Regions from separate parts of the Paenibacillus sp. 19GGS1-52 genome, predicted to be linked through region 2. Evidence: riboswitches for the same ligand, from Rfam matches in the RefSeq annotation. Region 2 holds a riboswitch; the other holds the start of a gene.

Region 1 (12,357 bases), 2.2 Mb from region 2:
ATACCTGAGAGAACAAGGTTTCCCAGCAGCGATTACGCTTGCGTTGAAGGATGGGGCGCGTCAACTTGTAGGAATTTGCGGTGGCTATCAAATGTTAGGGGTAAAGCTGCTCGATCCAGATGCGGTAGAGAGTAGTGAGCCGAGAGAAACAGCAGGCCTGGGATATCTTCCGCTGTCGACTGTCTTTCTGCAGGAGAAGACTACGGTGCGTGTCAGCGGTAGCCTGGCGACAGATCATCCTCTGCAACTGAAGGGTAGTTTACCGGAGATCGTAACAGATATCCCCGTTACCGGTTATGAGATTCATATGGGCATAACCACGAACCATGGTGAGGCTTCTGTACGCAGTCTGTTCAATCTGACCGAACCGGCAGGGACGATACAGTCGGAAGGCTGGGGAACGCTGGACGGAAAAGTATGGGGCACCTATCTACATGGCCTGTTTCATAACGACGTTCTACGCAGAGCCTGGCTGGATGGAATACGGGTAGCCAAAGGATTAGAGCCGCTAGAGCTGACCTTCTCAGCCGCTGATCTTCGCGAGCAGGAGTTCGATCGTCTAGCTGCTGCCGCGCGCGAGAGCTTGAACATGAGCGCTATCTATGAAATTATGGGTTTAACAAGAAAATGAAATTTGGGCTTTGATGACATTTGAAGAGAAATAACACATACAGGCGGAAATAGTCAGGGCGTGGGCGTGGGCGTGGGCGTGGGCGTGGATTTTTCCTCGATAAGTTGGTTTAGTCGGACACACAAGCCACTATTTCGTAGAAATGCCCTCAATTACGTATCCAAGCGGACAGAGAATCCGTTATAGAGCAGAAATCAGCTTAAATAAGGTGCATAAGCCACGAATAACGGAACCTGTGTCCGCGACTGTTTCCCAAACAGCGATTGCACATAAATAAGGTCTCTACTGTCCACCAACCGACTTCAGCCCCCACTTCTCACTCAATTATTCGCCAAGCATTATTTCGCTTCGCGTTGAACCCAAGCAGGAATGAGGAATTACAATGGCAGTCGCGGTTCTACTGTTTATTATTGCCGGTCTTGCTGAGATTGGCGGTGGATATTTAGTCTGGTTATGGCTAAGAGAATCACGCCCGCTTTGGTATGGTTTGGTAGGTTCAATAATTCTGATCGGTTATGGCATTATTCCCACCTTGCAAAAGTTTCCTTCCTTCGGGAGAGTGTACGCGGCTTATGGTGGTGTATTTATCGTGCTGGCGGTGTTATGGGGCTGGCTTGTCGATAAGAAGACGCCGGATCTTTATGACTGGGTAGGCGCTGTAATCTGCGTGATCGGTGTATCCGTTATGCTGTGGGCTCCAAGACATTGACTGAGAAAATTTAGTTTTAGACGTGAAACTGCACAAAGCTCCCGGGCAGGTTAACGTGGTAAGCTTCGAGAATTGTATAAAACGAAAGGACGAAACCAACAAATTAACTTGGCGGTGACCTTTATGATGAATCTAAAAGATTTTAGTGACTTTAGCGCAGTGAAAAATCTATTGTCTGAATGCATGTGGCCTGACGAAGAGAGGGTGAATGCAGAGGCCACTAAATATCTTAAGGAGGAGTCAAGGGAGCTTTATGGTAGTTTCATTAAAAATGAGCTAGTGGGATTAATTGGTATAAAACATGGCTCTTTCGGTGAAGTGGAGCTAAAACATATCGCTATACACCAAGAATATCGAGGGAAAGGTCTTGGCAGAAAATTGGTACATGAATATATTCGAGTCAATAATATAGTAAAAATGAAAGCTGAAACTGATTGTAATGCTGAGGGGTTCTATAAGAAACTAGGGTTCAAGATAATGAGTCTAGGAGAAAAATACCCTGGTGTCGAGCGTTTTGAATGTACATTCTCTGGGGAGAATGATTAAACTAACGAGGAACGTTTACTAAAACAACAAAAACTTACCAATGGACTTGGAGGAAGACATCCATAGTTCTTGACCATCCCACGCGGATAACATCATTATGCTACTTGCTCTTACATGAGATTTAAAAGTTTAGTCTACATAACCCGGCTTATATGCTTATATTAATAATTTTCCCCGCGATAATAGCGCTTCAGTTTTTCTTCCAAATGAACGAGCTGCGCTTTCTTCTTCTCCATATCTTCCAGAAGCTTTTGCTTTTGATCTTCAATTAGTTGGATTCTCTCCGACAGGGTTGAGGTTCCTTCGTTCACCTTATCATAATATTTTTTGATTTCCTCCACACTCATCCCGGTTTCGCGAAGACATTTGATAAAAACCAGCCAGCTCAGATCATTATCCGTATAAAGACGGTTATTCTGTTCGCTTCGGGCAGCAGGTTTCAACAGTCCCTTTCTTTCGTAAAAGCGGATCGCTCCAATATTGATCCCGACTTCCTTCGCCACTTCTCCAATCGTTAACATACTAGCCCTCTTTTATAAAAAAATATTTGTTGACCTACACTAAGTGTAGCATAGTAACTTATAAATTGTTAAAGAAAAATCAAATTGGGGAAAGAAGGATTCGCATGAAAAAGACGGCCTTTGTAACCGGAGCAAATAAAGGAATTGGAATTGAAATCGTTAGGCAGTTAAGTGAAGCAGGCTGGAAAGTCATCCTTGGCGCACGCAGTGCTGAACGGGGTGAAGCAGCAGTTTCCGAGTTAGCTTCCTTAGACGTAGAATTTATACAAATCGACATGGGTGACTTGAAAAGCATCGAACAGGCAGCCGATACGATCAGCAAGAAATATCCGGACTTATTGCTTCTGATCAATAACGCGGGTATGCCTGGCGCGTTCTCCCCTTCTTTTACAGATACCAAAGAGGAAGATCTGCGGAATGCCTTCGAAGTTAACTTTTTCGGGACCTTCCGTTTGAACCAGCGGTTGTTCCCGTTAATCAAAGATAACGAAGGCACAATCATCAATGTATCGACTGATATGGCTTCTCTGGACCATATGCAAAATGCTGAATTTACTTTAAACGCATTCGATTATAACTCATCTAAAACGGCAAACAATGCCATGACACTTTCAATGGCTTATGAAGTCAAAGGCAGCAACGCTCAAGTATTCGCGGTAACACCTGGATTCACCTCAACAGATCTTAACGGCAATGCCCCAGGCGGTAAATCGAAAGAAGCCGCCGCTGCGATTATAGTAGGGTATGCGACAGATGGCCAACGTCATAACGGCGAATTCTTGAATGAGAAGGGCGTTTACGCCTGGTAACCTGCAACTGCCGACAGCAAAACTCTTGCCGTTCAAATCGCGGGTCGGGGTAACCCACTATTAAACGAGTGTGTCTATTCATCGGACAGCACAAAAAGGGGCTGTCTCAAAAGTAGATTTTCTACAAGCAGAGACAGGCCACCTTCAATTTCAAAAGCATAAAAGTCAACAGAGCAGCACACCTCCTGTTATTGGAGGTGTGCTGCTCTATGTTTTTGGTCTATGGCTGCTCGCTTCAGTAAATTGTGGGCAAGCGAAAGCCACCCGACCTCAAGCGTCACTTTTTCCATGCCGCGAAGCAGAAAGCGCCGGAAGCCCCGGTTATTTTTCAGTTGTCCAAATACACTTTCCGGTTCCGTCATTCGGCGTACGGCCAGGGCGTAACCTTCCTCACTTCGCAAGATCTCCCGAGCCTGCTTTTGGTAACGCAGTCGTTCCATACTAACAACCACTTCCCGATCTCCAGCTGCCTTCGTGCAGCGTTCCTTCAACGGACAGCCCTCGCAGCTCTGACTTCGGTAATGACGTTTGTGAATTTCATATCCACTCTGTGAGATTTCCTTACTTTCTCTGCGGAAATGCAGCATTTCCCCGGCGGGGCACGTCCAGTTATCCTCGGCTGCATCGTATGTCCAGTTCTCGATTTTACCAACATTCGCTTTCCAGGCTTTGCTCTTTTCCTTGTGGTAGCTGCCGTACTTCACCACCGCCTGAATCTCTTTCTTTTCCAGATAGGCGTAGTTTTCTTCGCTGCCGTAGCCTGCATCCGCAATGACTGTCTTTGGCAGTTTTCCGAGGATCTGCTGCGCTTTTTCCATATGCGGCTCTAAACAGCGGGTGTCGGTCGGTCTTTGGTGTAAACTGTAGGCTAAAATAAATTGGTTTTCGGTCCCGATTTGCACATTGTATCCCGGTTTCAGCTGGCCATTTCGCATGTGGTCTTCTTTCATCCGCATAAACGTTGCATCTGGATCTGTCTTACTGAAACTGTTCCGGTCACCAAGGAGCTTTTGGTATTGTTCGTACTTCAGCAGTCGGGGAAGCCAATCCTTGCGCAGCGTCCGAACAGCTTTTTTTAAGGGCTTGTCTTTCGGTTTTTGGGCCAGCTGAGCTTCGAGCTTTTGCACCACCTGTTCAAGTTTCACGCTGCTCACTTCGGAATCTGTGCCGAGTTCAGCCAGGTCTTTGCCTGAATTCTCTTGTTCTTCCTGTTCTTCTGCCGTTTCAATGTCAGCGAACAGGGCCTGCACCTTATCTTGCAGTTTGACTTTGTGTTTACTGACGGCTTTCCCCCAAACAAACGTGTAGCGATTGGCGTTCGCCTCGATTTTGGTTCCGTCCACAAAGTAATGCTCTAGGGAAACGTATTTTTCGTCAGCCAGAAACTGAAGCACGGCGGTAAATACGGTTTCGAGAACGTTCTTCATCCGCTGGGAACGAAATCGATTCAACGTCCGAAAGTCTGGCCGCTGCCGACCGGCGAGCCACATGAAGGGGATGTTCTCCCGAATGGATTTGGCGATTTGGCGAGAGGAATAGATGCGCTGCGTGTAGGCGTAAATAATGACTTTGGTCAGCATTTTAGGATGGTAGCTGTCACGGCCACCACCTGGGTAGGCCGCGTCAAAAATGCCGTCGTCCAGCCGGTTAACGGCGGCATTGACGATACGAACGAGGTGATGTTCTGGAATGTCGTCCTCTAAATCCATTGGCAAGCAAAGTTGGTCCATGGTATATTGAATGTACAAAAGAAACCTCTCCTTGATTTAAAATGGTTGGTCGCACTTCCATTTTAACAAAGAAAGGTTTCTTTTTTTATGATTTTTAGAAGGATTGTAGATACGAGTCCCGCTTAAACAGCGGAGAGGACGGAACGATTGTGGAAAAGCGATAGCGTTCGCCTTGGTCTCCGGATTTTCACCGCTAAGGGGAATGAAAAAAATCTGGAGACCACAGCGATTGAAACAACGGTCCGTTCGCGGAGCGTCCTCACAAGCGCAATGTCTATCTGACTCCAAAAAAGAGCTGTCCCAAGCAGCCATTTCATGGCTTATGGGACAGCCCCTTACTGTATAGATTGTTTCTTGTTGATTGCAATATGCTTATCCAGTTAAGTTAAATCTTAAATTGCTGCACGGCTTCCTGCAGCTTCACTGCCTGTTCATGCAGCTCCTCTACCGTCTGGGAATGACCTTCGAGCTCTACACGCTGCCGCTCGGAGTTCTGCGTAAGCATATCCGCACTAGCTTGTGATTTGGCGGTGATTTGGGCAGTTTCTTCAACTGAAGCGCTAACCTCCTCAGTTCCTGCCGAGATTTGCTGTGTGGCTGCTGATACAGATTGAATACTGTGATCGATGCTTTGAATGAGAATTAGCAGATGATTGAAGGCATCGCCCGCCTCCGCCACCTTGCCCACGCCGGAAGCAACTTCAGTATGCAAGTGGTTAATGTCGGTGACAGAACGCTTCATATCTTCCTGTAGACCCAGCAGGAAGTCGCGGATCTGTTCGGTAGAGTTCTTGGACTGTTCGGACAGCTTGCGAACCTCTCCTGCTACAACCGCAAAGCCACGTCCATGCTCTCCGGCACGAGCCGCTTCAATGGAAGCATTAAGCGACAGCATTTGAATTTGTTTGGTGATTTCAGAAACACCCTGTACCACCTCACCGATTTGTAGAGAACGTTCATTCATAGTCTGAAATTGTTTCAGCGATTGTTTGGAGGTTCGCTCAACCTGGCGCATTTGCTCAACCGCAATTTGGGCAATATCATTGCCACCCACGGCTTTTTCAGAAGCTTCGCCAATCTGCTCAGTAACCTCGCCTGCTGCAGAAGCAATATGCTGAATACCCAGATTGATCTCATCCATCGCTTTTGAATTGTCCAGGGCACTGCTCGCGATCGCGATACTGCCCTTGTCTATTTCTATAACCGATGATGAAGAACGCTCTGCCATATCATTCATGATGAGTACACGTTCTCTCAAATCGTTGGAATTTGCAACTACAGAGCCTGAGGTATCTAGGACCTGCCCGATCATTTCCTTCAGCCGCAGGGTCATCGTCCGGAAGCTTTCGGAGAGCTGTCCTACTTCATCGGTGCCCTTTATGGTTAGTTCCTGTGTGAAATCCCCTTCTGCCAACTTGTTGCTGTACGCTGCGAGTTGAGTTATTGGACGTGTAATTCGCCGGCTCATGAACATAGCACCGCTCAGACCAATAATTAAGGCCACTAGTGTAATACCTGCGCTGGTCCAGAGAATACTGCTCATTTTTTCTTTAACAAAACCGACATCAGCACTTACACCGATAATCATCGTACTGCCGGGGATGCCGACATACGCTGTTTTATGTATACCGTGACTATCACTATAGATATCACTAAGTCCGCTTTTTCCTTTAGAGGCTTGTTCCATTGCTGGTGATACTTCAAGGCTCTCCTGAGCTTTCAGCTTAGAACCGTGATCTGCAATCAGAGTAACCGCCTTGCCATCCTTTAGCTCCATCAGGAAGATGGTCTCTACATCATGCTGCTTCCGCTTATCCTGGAAATAGAATTCAACATTCGTAGAAGCCTGCTCGTTCTTGCCAAGCGTTTGCTGGGCAAAGGTAGCATTTAGATTCTTATACACATCCTGTGCGGCTGCTGTCAGCAGTTTATTGATTTGTGGCATGACATAACTGTTGATTGTATTAATGGATATAAAGTAGAAGCTGACACTTAACAAAAGAGACGTGAGTAACAGAACGATAAACAACAAACGCGTGAACTTGCGACTGATTGAATGCTTGAAACTAAACATATCATTCTCTCCTTTTCTGTAGCATGCATCTTTAATCCCATACCAACCGCTGGGAGTTGGCAGAGCAGCAATATATTCCATGGGTCTAGGTCATATATCAAGCTGTAGCTTGGGGTTAGACAACGTGATTGATACTATTCTATAGAATTAACCTCAGGTTGAATAGTGAAAGTTGTGTGTTGTACCGCATTTTTTTCTGAAAAAGATGGATTATTGTCTAATACTTTTCTTAATTGTAGAAAATGACGCAAAAAAGAGCTTTTTTTCATAAAAATTTAAGGTTTTCATAGAATGTCTATCGCTATTATGATAGAGTTAATATTTTGTTGAAGAGACTAAGAAGCCGCGGTTCGTAACCATCCCGCGTAAACAAAACTAGGAGGAGTATCAGTAGAATGTTTAACTTGTTATGGGGAATTGGGTTTGTTATTGTCAATTTTGTTTTCTTTCTTCTCTGCTACCGCTTATTTGGCAAAAAAGGCTTATATGCCTGGGTAGGCGTTGCTACGGTTATTGCTAACATTCAGGTCACAAAAACAATTTCCATGCCACCAAATATTGTTATGACCCTTGGAAATACGATGTATGTGACTCTATATATGACCAGCGATTTGATCAATGAGAAGTACGGGCGGAGAGAGGCGCGAACGGCGGTCTGGTTCGGTTTCTTCACCTTGCTGATGACAACGGTTATTATGCAGATGGCGCTGAAGTTCACTCCGGATGAGAGCGACTTCGCTCAGGAATCCCTGGAAAAAATCTTTGGACTTATGCCACGCTTGGCACTGGGTAGCCTTACAGCATATTTTATCAGCCAGTTTCTCGATGTTCGGTTATATTCGTGGATAAGAAAATATTACAGCACATCCCGTCAGCTATGGATTCGCTCCAATGGCAGTACGATGGTCAGCTCCTTTGTGGATACACTCATCTTCTGTACGATTGCCTTCGCGGGCACGTATGAATGGAAGGTATGGGTTCAGATATTGCTCACAACTTATGTTGCGAAGTTCTTGTTGACTGCAGCAGGTACGCCAATCCTTTACATCGCTCGTTCCTTCAAGTTTGCTGAGGAGGAGTCTGCAGTTCAGAGAGCAGCGGATACCCATATCTCCTCCTAGACAGTAATAAGAGCCACGCGAATTTGCGTGGCTCTTTCTTGAAATATCAGATGCATAACTTAGAAGATCACTGCCTACAAATGCAGAACAGTCCATTCTTTCGGAAAGCTTGTGAGTGTCTGAGGGCCGTCCGCAGTAATTAATACATCATCTTCAATCCGTACGCCGCCAAGCCCTGGAACATAAATACCGGGCTCTACGGTAAACACGTTCCCATTCTCAATAACATCTGTATTCAACCCGTGTAGAGAAGGGTATTCATGTGTATCCATTCCGAGACCATGGCCGACACGATGCATGAAATAAGGTCCGAAGCCTGCCGCAGCGATCACTTCCCGTGCGGCCTGATCGACTGAACCAAAGGTAGCTCCTGCGACGGAAGCAGCAATACCGGCTTCATTGGCAGCCAGCACTGTAGTGTAGAGGGTCATAAGCTTGGCATCCATCTCTTCCACAGCAAAGGTGCGAGTAATATCGGAAGCATATCCACCAGCATACACGCCAAGGTCGAACATGAGGAGATCGCCTGGCTGGATCATTCGGCTGCCCGGTACGCCGTGTGGCAGGGCAGTATTCGGACCGGAGAGCACCATGGTATCGAAGGAGGGGCCAGAGGCACCAACCTTTTTCATGAGATATTCCAGCTCGGCCACCAGTTCGATTTCGCTTACACCAGTCTTTACGTGCTCAAGACCGCGGCGCAGAACTTCTTCTACAAGCTCAGCGGCATGCTTCATGCGGCTGACTTCCTCAGGGGTCTTCTTGGCGCGCATGCTGCGCAGTAATGGACCAATATCGTGGAAGCTCTTCGCCGCTATGGACTCAGCCAGCAGTTCATAACGCGCTACGGAGAAGTGCTCCTTCTCGATACCGAGTGTATTCAGAGTTGTGCTGCCAAGACATTCTTTAAGCAGGAGGTAGGGATTATCCGTATCGCTATGTGTCAGAATCTTCGTAACCGCCGAGGCCGCATGGGCCGCTTCTGCATCTAATGCCGGAACGATCAGTACAGGCTCCTCTCCCTTGATTAGGAGTAAACCAAGAAAGCGTTCATGTGGATTGCTGGCAAACCCCGTCAAATAGTAGACATGCTTGGGATCTGTGACGAGCAGAGCATCAAGGCCCTCAGGCATCATTTTTTGTTCAAGACTTTTTAGTGCATCGTTCATTTCAGTAGTTCCCCTCTCAGATTCACGTTAAAAACTGCAATGTTTCTATTATAGATCATAACTAACGAGGGTGCACATCATAGAGAAGTAGGAGACGTTCACGCCTTAAAGTTAATTCCAAACTATCTCCAGCTTATAAAATGATGTAACATTATCTTAGAACATAGTATCTGAAAAGATTAGGCTATATAAGTTGAACTAGAAAACTTAGCAAAAGGCAAAAGTAACGGAGGGGAATTTTGGAACTGTAGGAGCGATAGCGACCGCCCACAAGCTTTCCGTAGGAAAGCTCGCATCGTAAGCATAGGCTGTCTCCGGATTTCATCCGCTAAAGCGGAATAAATCAAGAAATCGGGAGACAACAGCGGCCGGAAGTCCAAACATTCACCGCAGTTACGATTAAAGCCGATTCAGGAAAATCTTAAGTTCAACTTAGATAGATCCAGGCTGGTAGGTTCCGTTAGGAAGGGGTACTAAGCATGAAGGGTAAAATCGTGATTGTAACCGGAGGAAACTCCGGTATGGGCTTGGCTACAACAGTTGAAATGGCGCGCAGGGGGGCACAGGTTGTTATGGCCTGCCGCAGCCGTAAGCGCGGGGAAGATGCGCTTGCTTACGCCAAGCAGAAAAGCGGTTCAGACCATATTGAGCTGATGCTCTGCGATCTGGCCTCGCTTGAGAGCATCCGCAGCTTCGTTGAGGAGTTTAAGGCAAGCTATTCCGTATTGGATGTGTTAATTAATAATGCCGGAGTAGTGGCTATTAAACGCCAGCTAACGGCTGACGGTTTTGAGCTGGATCTCGGTGTGAATCACCTGGGACATTTTCTGCTCACTAATCTCCTGCTGGATACACTTAAGGCAGCAGAGCAGGGGCGTATAGTTGTAGTTGCCTCGGGCGCCTACAAGCTCGGTGCCCTTCATTATGAAGACCCTACCCTATCCCGTCGCTTTAACCCGGCCAAAGGATATGCCAGGTCCAAGCTAGCCAATATTCTGTTCACTAAAGAGTTGGCTAAACAGCTGCAGGGAACAGGGGTTACTGCCAACTGTCTGCATCCGGGAGCAGTGGGAACCAACATCGGTGTGAACCGCGAGACCGGCTTTGGCCGCTCGATTCTGAAGCTGGTGTCGTTCTTCTTTCTGACTCCTGAGCAGGGTGCGGATACAGCGATTTATCTGGCGACTGCACCGGAGCTGCGTGAAGTGACTGGGCAGTATTATTACCGCCGCAAGATCAAGGAGCTGTCTCCAAGAGCTGAGAATACAGCAGAGGCTGGGCGATTATGGCAATGGAGTCTGGAGCAGGTTGGCTTGAAGTGAATTCTGTGTAGGGAATTATCATTTACAATGTGGAGGAATGAATGTATGGATTGGCAGAAGGGTAGTATTGAAGATGCAGCACTGGAAGATTTAGCGGCAATTGTAGAAATATATAATTCTACAATTTCAGGTCGGATGGTAACCGCCGACCTGGAACCGGTCACTATAGAAGAGAGACAGCAGTGGTTCCATGAGCATAACAGCCATCATCGTCCGCTGTGGGTGCTGCGACAAGAGGGACAGATTGCCGCCTGGTTCAGTTTCCAGTCGTTCTATGGCCGACCTGCCTATAATGGAACTGCAGAAATCAGTGTATACGTGAATGAGAACTTTCGCGGCAGTGGAGCCGGAACTCTGCTGCTGAACAAGGCAATAGAGGAAGCACCACGCCTAGGCGTAAAAAATCTCGTTGGCTTTGTATTTGGCCATAATCAGCCAAGCCTGCAACTGCTGCAGAAATTCGGCTTTGAACGATGGGGTTTACTGCCCGGAATTGCCGAAATGGACGGCATCGAGCGTGATTTAGTCATCATCGGACGTAAATTGGGATCATAAGAAATCAAGGTTCGATAGATTCGGCTACGGGTTCGATCCATGCATCTGACCAGTGCTGCAAATCCCGAATGACAGGCTCCAGTCCAAGACCTTTATCCGTTAAGGAGTACTGGATCCTTACGGGTGTTTCGGGGAAGACCTCCCGATGGACAATACCCTCCAGTTCCAGTTCCTTGAGCCGTTCAGACAACAGTCTGCCGCTGATCGGAAGAGAAGCTTCAATGGCACCGAAACGCTGTGGTCCTTGCAGTAACTGATAGATGATCAGGCCTGTCCAACGTCTGCCTATAATATCCATGCTTTTTTGTAACCGTGGACACAGATCTGTGGATTTCATAAAGCTCACCTCTTATTGTCATTATAAACGAAAAGACCTATAACTAAAACAAATTTGAACTATAACACAACCAGAAAAGGTGATATATATGGCTAAAAAGAAGAAATTTCCAACTACTCCGCGCCCTGCTGCGGTAGATGGTCCCGCTACGCTGAAGGACCTGCTCAGCAGCGATGTCTTAAGCAAGCTTAAAGCGCAGTCTGATGAGTTGAAGGCTGAGGAGAACGACCGTAAAGAAGCTGTCCGTAAGGTAGTGGAAGATCAGCGTACTGCCGAGAAGAAACGGCTGGAGAATGATTTTGCCCATTTGCTGGATAATAGCAGTCAGGACTGGAAGAAGTTCAAATAAAAGGGGTATCATCACCAAGGATAGATTAGGAGCTGGACAAGATGAGAATTGGAGTAGTATCAGATACACATATGAGCAAGAATGAGAAGTCTTTGCCGCAGGAGCTTATTGCAGAATTTCGCAAGGTGGACCAGATTCTACATCTTGGCGATTGGGTAGACTTAGAGATCTATGATCTGCTGGCGGAGTTAGCTCCAGTGGAAGGAATTGCCGGTAACAATGATGGTGCCGAGATTATTGCGCGGTTTGGTGAGCGCAAGATCGTTACACTGGGGGGAGTACGTATTGGAATGATACATGGACATGCGCCTTACTCAGGCAAAGGTACAGACGGGAATGCGCTCCTGGCATTTGCCGATGAACAGGTGGACGTCATTCTGTTTGGTCATTCGCATCAGCCGTTGCTTCATAAGCAGAATGGCATCTTGCTCTTCAATCCGGGCTCTCCAACGGATAAACGGCGTGAGAAATTATATTCGTTCGG
Region 2 (12,357 bases):
CACAGCCAGTGTTTCTGCCGGACGGAATGGATTCAGCGGTGAAGAAGGGCTTAGCGGGTTCCAGTTAGTGAAATCCAGACGTGGACTGCTCATACCGGCTGTGAACATCAGCGCGGCGGCTTCCCCAAATACACGGCCTGCGGACAGTATAGTTCCGGTAATAATTGTTGGCAGAGCCACCGGTAACAGTACGGAGGTTACGATCTTCCACTTGGATAATCCAAGCGCAAAGCCTGCCTCTTTTTGCTGGTTGGGTACACTTCGGAAGGCCTGCTCCGTAATCCGCACCATCAGCGGTAGATTAAATACTGTCAGCGCCAGCGCACCGGAAATTAAGGAGAACCCCAGATTAAAGTAATTGACAATCAATAGCAATCCGAACAAGCCAACTACGATGGAAGGGAAAGAAGACAACACTTCCACGATCAGACGGATGAAGCCGGTAAGCTTGCCGGGCCGAGCATATTCGGCCATGAAAATACCGGCGCCTAAACCAAGTGGTACCGTAATAATCAATGTCAATACGAGCAAGAAGATTGAGTTGAATAGCTGTGGCCCAACCCCGCCGCCTGCACGGATCTTTTGGGGTGCAGAGGTAAGGAAATCCCAACTGACATGACTTAAACCCCTGAATAGAATATATCCTAATAGACCTACAAGAATGGCTACGATAAAAAGTGCGAAAAATACGATCAGACTAGTAGCAATCTTGTCTACAGTTCTCGGCTTCAAATTTTATTTCTCCTTTCAAGCAGTCTTACGAGGAAGACGAATACAAAGGTCATCAGCATTAACACCAGCGCCATACTCCACAGTGCATTATTATGCGCCGAGCCCATAGTGGTGTTGCCCATTCCGAGCGTGATCACACTTGTTAAGGTAGAAGCCGATTCAAAGAGCGAGCGTGGTATGAATGGAGCATTACCAATAACCATCTGTACAGCAAGTGCTTCACCAAATGCACGGGCCATACCTAGAACAATCCCTGTCATAATGGCAGGAAACGTAGTTGGGATGATGACCCGGGATATCGTCTGCCACCGGGTGGCACCAAGCGCAAAGGAAGATTCTTTCAAATTTTGCGGCAATGAAGCCAGCGCGTCTGCAGCCACGCTTGTAATGGTCGGCAGAATCATTACCGACAGCACAAGCGCGCCTGCAGCTACCCCGATACCCTGACCAGGCAGCGTGTTGCGCAGAAACGGTACAATTACACTTAATCCTATAAAGCCGTAAACGACCGAAGGGATACCTGATAGCAATTCAATGACAGGCTGCAGGAGCTTTTTGCCCCAACCCGGAACAATCTCGGTCATAAACAACGCGGCGCATAAGCTAAGCGGGCTGGCTATAAGTGCAGCAAGAAGGGTAACTAAGAAAGAGCCAGCAATAAATGGAAAGGCTCCGAAGGATGGTGTATCCCCGTCAGGTGACCACTTGGTGCCGAATAAAAAATCAGAAACAGTGACATCCCCACTAATAAAGGTGGAAATCCCTTTAGAGGCTACAAAATATACCATCGATACAATAATTACGATCAATAGCGCCACACAAAAGGACATATATGTACGTCCTATAAAATCTTCAATATGATGTTTTTCAATGCGTGCTTTCTTTGGTTTCACCCTCAAGCTGCTCCCTCTTTCTAAAGTGAAAAGAGAGGCAGATAAATTCCGCCTCTAATCACTTGAAATTCTAATGAATATCTTAACCTGATGTTGTATTATTTTGTCGTAACAGTACCTGCTACATCGCGTGTAACCTGCATTTTTGATGCTGCAATGTATCCAAGTTCTACTACATCACCTGATTGCACTTCATCTGTCATGAGGTAATCAAGGAATGCTTTAACTGTTGCATTTGGTTCGCCGTTTGTATACATATGCTCGTAAGCCCATACTGGATATTTACCAGCAATGACATTATCAACGGATGGTTCAACACCATCATAATTAAGAGTCTTCACAGTATCATCAAGGTAAGACAGAGCCAGATAACCGATGGCGCCTGGTGTTTCACCGATCATTTTCTTAACTGTACCGGAAGAATCCTCTTGGATCGAACCTTGGATATCTTCAGTTTTAGTTCCAAGTGCAAAGCTTTCAAAAGTTGCACGAGTACCGGAGCTGCTTGGACGGTTAATAATTTGAATCTTTTGGTCTGCACCGCCAACTTCCTTCCAGTTAGTCACTTTACCAGTGAAAATATCTACCAGCTGTTGTTTAGTCAAGGTAGTAACACCTGCATCTGGATGAGTTACTGCTGCAATAGCTACAACTGCTACTTGATGATCAACCAATGTTGCCGCCTTTGCTGCGTCAGCATCTTTCAACTTCTCTTCAGCGAATACATCGGAGTTACCAATATCTACTTGTTTCTCAGCTACTTGAGTCAGGCCAGTTCCGCTGCCGCCGCCTTGCACTTGAATATCAACGCCTTTATTAGCATCCATGAATTTCTCAGCTACTTGCTCTACCAGTGGTTGCAAGGCTGTAGAACCCGAAGCCAGAATCGAACCGCTTAATTCAGCGCCGCTGCTTGTTTCTGTTGGTGCATTAGTTGCAGCTGCATTAGTACCCCCATTATTGGTTGTTGCATTATTTCCACCATTATTGTTACCACATGCCGAAAGTGCCAATACACTTGTTAAAGCCAAAGTCATGACCCACGATTTTTTAAATTGCATTTGTTTGTCTCCTCCTGATTGTTTTGTGACGCTTCTGACTCTTCCTATTCTAGAGCTCGTTCGTTAGGTAAACATCTGAGTTATGTAAAGGGAAAGATAAAAATACTAATAGAATATGTATATCGTTATAGATATAATCTATAATAAAGATATAATTTGTAATACAGCTAATCATTCAGTCGGAGGAAAGCCATGAATATTATGAAGCTTCAGATTGTAGTACTGATCGAGAAATATAAAAAAGTGACGGACGTTGCCGCCGAATTAGGCCTGAAGCAACCCACTGTATCTTTTCATATGAAAAACCTGGAAAGTGAACTTGGAACCTCATTATTCGAATATCGAAGCGGCAGAGTGCTCCTAACAGATGCTGGACGAGCCCTTCACCAATATGCAGTCAAAATCGTAAGTCTTGCGGCAGATGCCGAACGTAGTGTGAAACAGTCGTCTTCAACTTCTCAGGGAAGTCTGGAGCTTGAAGCTGGTTATATTCCTGCTACTTATATTTTGCCTAAAACAATATCTCAATTCATGAATATTAATCCGGGCATCCAATTATCCCTTTCGGTACAATCAGATGCTCTTGTTCGAGAGCGGTTACGGAGCCGGGAGATTCAGATGGCGGTTCTGCATAGCACAGATTGGAGTGATGAATCATTCAGTTTCCAGCTCATTGCCCGCGATGAAGCTGTCCTCATCTTTGCTCCTGGACATCATTTTGAGGGTGTTCGTAACCTTACACCGGAGCAGGTCGCCCGTGAGCCATGGATTCAGCATGCAAGCGGATCTCCCTTACGGGGGACTGCCGACAGATGGGCACAGCTAAACAGTGTCCGCCTGTGGAACCGCGCCGAGTTAAATTCTCCGCCAACCGTTAAAGGGATTATCCGTGAAGGGGGAACTATTGGCATCTATTCTAGAGCAGGAATTGAAGCTGAACTAGCGCTTGGCCAGTTAAAGTTTACTACGCTGCCAGGAATTTTGCCGGAGAATAGTGGTTTTGTACTGGCCTGGCGGAAAGACCACACGCTTACACCAGTTCAGCAGGCTTTTGCAGATCTATTAACAGATTCCAGATGAACAAGATGATACTTATAAATTCTTATATTTCAAAAAAACCGGTACGACCTAGCCAGCTCTTTAACAGAACATAGCATAAATCGTCCGGTGATGATCATTCTTTTTATAATCGCGAAGGTTTCCCTGCTACTAATGTAAATGTCTTAGGAATCCCCTTATCATACACATCTGAGGATAAATTGGGTTCCTCTACCAACTTGCTGATGACTAGTCCGCTGGACGCTGCTGCTGTCACGATTTCACCAAGCGTCCAGCGACGCCAGAACACGACACTATGCTCTGCTGACTCTGAATCCCCCCCTGTTGCAGGCAAATATTTGGAGTAAGATACTTTCTTTTCTTGCAGCGTTGTATCGAAATAATCACCAGTCACTTTATGCTTTCGCACCTTTGCTGTCGATCCCTTAGAGGAGATCAGCTTGGTTGTAATTGGATGGAAATCACGCAGAATAAACTTTCCTCCAAAAGCAAGCAACCGATAAACAGTATTCATAAAAGGAGTGAGATCGGTAAAATAGTGCACAATCCCCTGCTCAGCAAACACAATATCATACGATCCGTCTATAATCTCTTCCGGCAGCTTGAGCACATCTGACACGATATAGGAAAGCTGAACTCCTGCTTCCTGCGCCAGATCAGCTGCATAGCGAGCATTGGCCTCGGAAAAGTCTGCCACACTCACCTCAGCACCCAGCAGGCCGAGCGCCACCGCTTTCATGCCATTGGAGCCCATAAGGTTCATTATTTTTTTGCCGTTCACCTCGCCCAAATAGGAGGCAAGCGGGTAGAGTCTGCCAATCGGATCTTTCACCAGCTTCGCTGCGGCCTCAGTCGGTGTTCCAAAGCGGCTTGTCCAAGCCGTATACGTGTCTTCGTTCCACAGTTCCTCACTTGTTGGACTTGAATTGTTAACCAAATTTGTTTCCTGTTCTTTATCCTGTTCTTCCATTAACGTTGACCCCTTTATTATATAAATATCTGTTATGAAACGTTCTGAAGATTCGCAGACGCCTTCGCCGCTTTCTTCCGTCCTCCGTACAAATAAACAGCGAGTCCGAACATCACCAAGACCCCACCGGCCCACTGTAGCGCTCTTAGTTGTTCACCCAGCAGTAAGTAGGCTAGAATACTCGCTCCTACCGGCTCTCCTAAAATATTCATGGATACCGTTGTAGCTGAGACGTACTGCAGCAACCAGTTAAAGAGAATATGCCCGAATACGGTTGGAACTACAGCCAGCAGTACAAATATTCCCCAATCCCTCGCTGGATAATTAAAGAAGGGAACACCCATGAACAGATTATAGACGGCAAAGACGATAACAGCCGACAAGAATACGATTAAGCTATATAAGTACGAGGGCATGCGTACTACCAACTTTTGGCCGATTAACATATGTACCGCTACTGCAGCTGTTCCTCCGATAGATAAAAGATCGCCTTTAAGATTATCAGCAGAGATACCCACATCTCCCCAGCCGATAAAAAGTACACCGCCAATGGCTATAGCCATGCCGAGGAGTGCCGATATAGCGGTCCTTTCCTTATACAAAAAATAGGCGCCCAGCATAATAAACACAGGCTCCAAAGCCATAATCATCGTCGAGCTGGCCACAGAAGTATACTTCAACGAACCCATCCATAGCAAAAAGTGCAGTGCCAGCATGGTACCGGATAATCCAAGCATAACCCAGTCCTTCTTACGCAGGGCAAAAGCGGCTCCACTATAAGGCCGGGCGAATGGCAGCATCAACAGTGAAGTAAACAGCAACCTGTACATTCCCTGCACAGATGCCGGAGCCGCCGACCATTTAATAAAGATGGAAGAAAAAGATACAGCCACAATCCCAATAATCATCAGCAACGGAACGGGGACGGGCGCGGTTTTTCGATTCATAGGAGTAGTGTCCTTTCCGTATCATAAAGTCACATATGTAAATGTAACGCAGACCGCCGAAAATTGCAGCCCTTTTTCATAAAAAACATCCAAAAAGAAACGAGTACCGTCCTTTATGGACGGCACTCGTTTCAGCACTTATTGATATAACTGCTATTCATATACCCTGTTACCATATTCAATTAGAAGGACACCTCACTCTCCGCAAGCAATGCCGCAAATCTCCCTCCCAACACCGCATTATGATGTTTCACAATGTCTCCACCCGTTAAGTTCGCATTATCAAAAGTGCTGTGCGCATCCTTAACCAATACACATGTGTAACCGAGACTGTACGCGCGTCGGGTGGTGGTATCAAGACAGAACTCACTCTGCATCCCGGCTATCACGAGATCCGTAATACCCAGCCGCTGCAGCTCCTCATGCAGTGCCGTGCGGTGAAAGGCATCCCAGGTCGGCTTCTCAATAATCAGATCCCCTTCCAGCGGAGTGATGCGGCTGCTAATCTGCCAGGTGGCTAAACCTTTGGTATACTCCTCATCTTCTGTATGCTGAATATAAACAACTGGCGTACCTGCCGACCGAGCCTTATTCAGAAGCGAAACTATTCGTACCATCACGCCTTCCTCATCATGCAGCTTAAGATCAGGATAGGAGAACATCGCCTCCTGTACGTCAATAAGTAATAGTGCAGTTTTTCCACTCATTAATTAAATCCCCCTCTCAGTCATCTATAAATATTTCCATAAAGAAGATTATAGCAGAATGTGGGTTTGCTGGTCATTTGAAAATTTGATCTGTCTTCTGCGTTTGTCTGAACAAGCAGAAACAGGTACCATCCATATATGGATAGTACCTGTTTCTGAATAACTTACTTGCCTCTTTTATTATGCCAGATCAGTGCGTGCAGTTGTGGAAGCACACGCGCCAGATTCATCTCTTTATCAACTATAACTTTATTGAATAACCACTCCAGCCTTTCCAGCAACCTACCCGAGATATCACCCTCTTCTGTGACATCTTCATTACCAGGCTGGAGAAAGAGCGGTACTAAGGGATACCTCTGGTGTATGCTTTTGGCATACTCATAATCCATATCATCGAATACAACGACCTTCAAGCTTTGGGTGGCTTTGTTGCGCGCGCTTAGCTTATTCATGATGCTGTCCAGCACATCCCAATTCGTCGACATTCCCGAGCTTGGAGGTTTGGGGCTGATCGTCAGAACGTCAACCTCATAGAACCATTCCTGCCATCTGCTGCCTTGCGTTTCAATGGCGGCTTGAAGACCTCGAGCGTGAAGCATGCTTATAAACTCCCCCATACCCTCGCCAATTAAAGCTGGGTTGCCTCCAGAAATGGTCACACAGTTAAAGTTGTCCCCAGCAAGCTCCAGCAGCTCCGCCATAATCTCAGCTGGTTCCAGCATCCGTACTTTAGCCTTCGCTGAACCATCCCAGGTAAAAGCAGAATCACACCAGCTGCAGTGATAATCACAGCCGTAGGTACGGACAAACATTGTCTTCACTCCGATTACTGCGCCTTCGCCCTGAATGGTCGGCCCGAACATTTCAATTACGGGAATCTTACTCACAATCACAGCCTCCATACAGGCGGTAGGAAGGCCCCTCATCTGGAATGTCCGCAGCCAGGACTTCTGCCCACGAGGTTGGCGTCTCCCATAGCTTCACAGAATACAGCGGCAATCCGGCTTGCTTCAGGTTATTAGCGATATAACAGGACATATTCTCTACCGTAGTACGAAACGACAGCAATGCTACCTTCGAGCCTGTATTCATTAAAGTTTCCAGTACAGGTTCATTGCCCATGGCCAGAAATGCGTGATCTAGGTGGTCAATTAGACTCTGCTGGACACTATTTTTGATATCACCGAAATCAATGACAAAACCTTCATCGGAATGGCCTTCCTCCACCAGGGGGATGCCCTTCAGAACAAGTTCTAGTTTATAGGTGTGGCCGTGCAGATTGCTGCATTTGCCCTTATGTCCGACCAACTGATGCGCGGAATCAAAGGTGAAGATTTTACATACTGAAACCTCATTAAGCATTTAAGAGCTAACCTTCTTTCTTTCCGCCTCATACTGCTCGAGGCCTCTGCTGCGCAGCAGACAGGCCGGACAGGTTCCACAGCCGCTGCCAATGATTCCGTTATAACAGGTCAAGGTATGCTCACGGACATAATCAAAATAGCCTAGTTCATCGGCCATTTTCCATGTTTCTTTTTTATCCAGCCACATCAGTGGGGTATGAATTGCGAACTCATAGTCCATGGACAGGTTCAGCGTAACATTCAGTGACTTTACAAATACATCGCGGCAATCCGGATAACCACTGAAATCTGTTTGGCATACCCCCGTCACAATATGAGCATAACCCAGCTGTTTAGCTAGAATGGCCGCAAAGGATAAAAACAAGAGGTTGCGTCCATCCACGAACGTGCTGGGAAGCTCGTCCCCTTCGCCTGCGGCAATCTCTATATCATCACGGGTTAACGCGTTCGGTGCCAGTTGATTAAGCAGAGCCAAATCCAGAATATGCTGCTTCACGTTAAACTTCGCGGCAATCTCAGTGGCCACTTCGATCTCAGCGGCATGACGCTGGTTATAATTAAAGGTCACTACCTGAACTTCCTCAAATTGCTGCAGCGCCCAGATTAAACAGGTTGTGCTATCTTGTCCGCCGCTGAATACGACGAGTGCTTTTTTGTTCATCATTAGATTATCTCCTTCTCATTTCTTGGGAATTAGCGATTGCCGACTTTTTCCGGATACAGGTCATGATTGATCAAGCGATGCTCCGCCATCGACTCATACTTTGTTCCAGGTCGTCCCCAATTACAATAAGGATCAATCGAAATGCCGCCTCGTGGTGTGAATTTTCCCCATACTTCAATATAACGCGGTTCCATTAGAGCAATCAGATCATTCATAATGATGTTGACACAATCCTCATGAAAGTCGCCATGGTTGCGGAAACTGAACAGATAGAGCTTCAGCGATTTGGATTCCACCATTTTTTGCTCCGGAATATACGAAATATACATGGTACCAAAATCCGGTTGACCGGTTACAGGGCACAGACTTGTGAATTCAGGGCAGTTAAATTTAACAAAATAATCCCGACCGGGGTGCTTATTATCGAACACTTCCAGAATCTCTGGATCATAACCGAACTTGTATGACGTTCCCTGGTTGCCCAGTAAAGTAACTTCTGGCATTTCCTCTTTTAATCTTCCATCTGACATGACAAAAAACCCCTCTCTTTTCCTTCGGCTAATCGCCGGAACTGGAAAGAAGAACGAGATTTCGAAAACCTGACTCTACTAAAAACCGCAGTACCGTCCTATAAGGTCGGCATTTTATTTAGATGCAGCGAAATAGGAAATAAAGCAAAGGCGTAATGCCTCTACTTCTCGGAATCCCCATACCGGAGACTCCCCTATAGCAAAATAGCGGTCTTAGTTTTTTATAGAGGGAGTTTGCGAACCTCTCCTGCGTCACTTCACGCAGAAATCTTCTTACTTCTGTATGTTTAAAATAAAGCTATTGCGTCTTGAACTATACCATGGCGGAAGGGCTCATGACAAGCTTAAGCCTCTGGAATCATCTTGCTTAATCTTCACCGATCCTAGCGATCCATAATGAAAGACCGGCAATCCACAGAGGTATTAGGATCGGAAGCTCAAAAATAACGCCAATTGGGGGTATAATTCTATTTATGCAATAAAATATTCATGCCATTAATTATTATTTTACCTTCCGTAGGTTGAATGATCCTGGTCATCTTGGATAAACCACCTTTACCTATAGATGAAAATGACCTCACTTCAAGCAAATTCCTGAGTATAGTGAATCATCACTGCAATAATATGGATTCAATTTCACGTAAAGGGGTAAGGTAACTTAAAGCTACTTATCTCCTTGAAGGATGGGATCACGATATGGAACAGATCGAACAGCAACTTTTGGATTGGCTTAATGACCATGTGAACGAAACCGTTGTACTTGAAAAGCAGGAGCTCGACGACCTGGATACTATCCATTTTAACCTAGAGTCTGTTGATTATCGGAATGCAGAGGCTGTTATCGATGAATATCTTGGCAGTGCGCTGATCTTAAGAGGTTCAGGTAGTACACTGAATGGGGATAATGAGTTAGTGCCACTACCACAGCACAATTACGAAATTGCCGTCGCAGGACTGCATATTGAGAGCATCCGTAAGGATAAAGTCGAGTTAAAGACTGATAGAGCTAAATATGCCCTCTCATTAACGTAACTTTCAAAGCATAAAAAAATAAGCGAGGCCGCAGGTGTGGAGTTACCTGTAGCCTCGCTTATTTACTCTTCGCCAATAATTTCTACTTCGGTCTCCAGCTCAATACCAAATTTATCCTTCACTATTGCTCTTACATGCTGGATAAGTCCAATATAATCGCTGGCTGTTGCGTTATCCGTATTAACGATAAATCCAGCATGTTTCTTCGATACTTCTGCTCCGCCCATTCTTGTCCCTTGCAAACCGCTTTCCTGAATTAATTGACCTGCGTACCGCCCTGGCGGTCGTTTAAAGACACTCCCACAGGAGGGATATTCCAGGGGTTGCTTCGATTCGCGCTTGTAGGTCAAATCATCCATTGTGGACTTAATGCCTACCGCCGTAGCAGGCTTCAAGACAAACCGGGCTTCTAGGACAATAAACTCCCCGCTGGCAAATACACTTTGTCTATACCCCCACTGCAGCTCGTCACCTTGAAGCGTGACTATTTGACCTGCTTTGTTAATAGCCAGCGCACTATGCAGAACATCCTTGACTTCACCACCATAGGCACCTGCATTCATGTACAGAGCGCCTCCCACAGTTCCAGGGATACCACAGGCAAACTCAAGCCCTGATAACTCCTGCTCCAATGCATAACGCGAGACATCAATAATTGTAGCACCGCTCTGGGCATACAGGTAATCTCCGCGTATCCCCATCTCCATTAAATCAGAGGTTTGCAGAACGATTCCGCGTATGCCCCCATCCCGAATAATCACATTCGAACCATTTCCAAGAACCGTAAGCGGAATGAGATGTTGATGGGCATATGTAACAACCTGTTGCAATTCTTCATATGTGGCGGGAGTTACCAGTATATCAGCCTGCCCACCCATTTTGGTAAACACGTGATCCTTAAGAGCTTCATGAATCTTCACGGTTCCCGCAGTAACAATGTGCTGTAGATCATTTTGAACTGTGCTAATATTCATCTTTCATGCTCCTTTAATGATGTGAAAATACTATTCTTGACTGCCTTATCTTATCAACAATAATGATTACAGACTATAATCCATACTCTACTTCTTCCTTTGATCTTACCTTATATAATCTATATGAAGCATATACGTCTGCAATTATCACAGCTTAAATCAGTTGTAGGCAACCACAACTTTAACAACGAACAGGCTCCCTTGTCAATGGCGGGAGCCTGTTCGTTGTTGAAATTCAATTATTATTATAAAGCTTCTGCTTAAATTAAACCTATTCTTTAGCCGAAGCTGTCTGTTCGCGGTAATTCGTTCTACGAGCGGCTCTCTCTTCCTCTTTCAGACGGGGACAAGTGTAACAATAGCTTCCCCCATCTGTGCGGTAGTACAGGCAGCAGCGGTTGCGCATCTGTACATTTTTATCAGGATCAGCGATATCTTCGATTGTGCGCACAAGTACCTGAAAGGGATTTCTTGAGATCCCGAATACTTCAGCTGGCACATCTTTGACGAGATACTGATAATCTTGATATAAACGGTGGACCAAAGAAGGGTCACCCATTTCTTTTGCCAGAATCTCAATATAATAATTGAACTTTGTCGGTAACTGACCCCATACTTCACTCATCGGCAACCCGCCAACCTCAGCCATTTTATTCAATAAAGGTGCCATCGTATCACGGTAAAAAAGGACAAGAACTTCATCTCTCCACGCTTCACGACCCACCTCATCAATAGGAGCTTCAGTCATCCGCCAGCCCTTCAAAGAAAAGGCAACCCGGCAGTAACCATTAGCAGGTATAAGATGAATTTGTAGATTTGACAAATTTATAACCGGAACAGATAGATAGAAAGTCAGAGAGTATTGCACCGCAAGCGCTAACGTGGATAACCAATTGGCAAAATAAGCCGCAACTGCTCGATCATCCAAAGCCTTCATCAAGGGTCGATAAGTCCCCACAAAAGCTCTCATATTCTCTTCATTTGTCAGCTCTAGAGCCACGAAAGAATGCAGGGTTCCCTCAGGTGGAGTAGTATGTAGATCAAATTTAGAGCTTAAATCTTTCAGTTGTGTTTCATTCATCTAAGGCCCTCCGGTCTTCATGCTATTGCGGCTGTCAGAGCTTAAGCTACATTCCTACAGCTTTATAGGCCGCAAGCTCATAAGGCAGGCAGAGCGGAACTCCTGTACGCGGATCAGGAATAATATCAGCTTCGATCCCGAATACTTCGCGCAATACCGCTGGAGTCATTACTTCAACAGGTGAGCCTTCACTAATGACATTGCCTGATTTGATCGCTACCATATGTTGCGCGTAGCGGGAAGCGTGATTCAAATCATGAACAACCATAATAATCGTACGGCCTTCCTCTTCATTCAGCTTTTGCAGCAGTTGAAGCACTTCCAGCTGATGAGCCATATCCAG

Evidence for each region. A riboswitch is a leader RNA that binds a small molecule or an ion and turns the genes downstream of it on or off. The one in region 2 is predicted to bind preQ1.
Region 1: another riboswitch for preQ1. It lies ahead of H1230_RS25910 (queuosine precursor transporter); the one in region 2 lies ahead of queF (preQ(1) synthase).

The regions. Positions count from the first base shown of each region.
Region 1 covers NZ_CP059724.1:5,590,417-5,602,773, reverse strand. Annotated here, with positions in the region: gene H1230_RS25945 (cobyric acid synthase) at 1-631, shown strand, start outside; gene H1230_RS25940 (YnfA family protein) at 1,014-1,340, shown strand; gene H1230_RS25935 (GNAT family N-acetyltransferase) at 1,464-1,886, shown strand; gene H1230_RS25930 (MerR family transcriptional regulator) at 2,048-2,407, opposite strand; gene H1230_RS25925 (SDR family NAD(P)-dependent oxidoreductase) at 2,512-3,216, shown strand; gene H1230_RS25920 (IS1182 family transposase) at 3,405-4,964, opposite strand; gene H1230_RS25915 (methyl-accepting chemotaxis protein) at 5,332-7,020, opposite strand; PreQ1 riboswitch class I at 7,360-7,405, shown strand; gene H1230_RS25910 (queuosine precursor transporter) at 7,416-8,141, shown strand; gene H1230_RS25905 (M24 family metallopeptidase) at 8,216-9,310, opposite strand; gene H1230_RS25900 (SDR family oxidoreductase) at 9,790-10,632, shown strand; gene H1230_RS25895 (GNAT family N-acetyltransferase) at 10,678-11,187, shown strand; gene H1230_RS25890 (winged helix-turn-helix transcriptional regulator) at 11,192-11,524, opposite strand; gene H1230_RS25885 (YqkE family protein) at 11,613-11,873, shown strand; gene H1230_RS25880 (metallophosphoesterase family protein) at 11,915-12,357, shown strand, end outside.
Region 2 covers NZ_CP059724.1:3,393,440-3,405,796, reverse strand. Annotated here, with positions in the region: gene pstA (phosphate ABC transporter permease PstA) at 1-732, opposite strand, end outside; gene pstC (phosphate ABC transporter permease subunit PstC) at 729-1,631, opposite strand; gene H1230_RS15985 (phosphate ABC transporter substrate-binding protein) at 1,724-2,686, opposite strand; gene H1230_RS15980 (LysR family transcriptional regulator) at 2,879-3,766, shown strand; gene H1230_RS15975 (class I SAM-dependent methyltransferase) at 3,870-4,715, opposite strand; gene H1230_RS15970 (DMT family transporter) at 4,748-5,662, opposite strand; gene H1230_RS15965 (cysteine hydrolase family protein) at 5,845-6,369, opposite strand; gene queE (7-carboxy-7-deazaguanine synthase QueE) at 6,534-7,256, opposite strand; gene H1230_RS15955 (6-pyruvoyl trahydropterin synthase family protein) at 7,249-7,731, opposite strand; gene queC (7-cyano-7-deazaguanine synthase QueC) at 7,732-8,397, opposite strand; gene queF (preQ(1) synthase) at 8,427-8,927, opposite strand; PreQ1 riboswitch class I at 9,135-9,178, opposite strand; gene ymzB (protein YmzB) at 9,624-9,959, shown strand; gene murB (UDP-N-acetylmuramate dehydrogenase) at 10,022-10,933, opposite strand; gene H1230_RS15930 ((2Fe-2S)-binding protein) at 11,205-12,014, opposite strand; gene H1230_RS15925 (ABC transporter ATP-binding protein) at 12,061-12,357, opposite strand, start outside.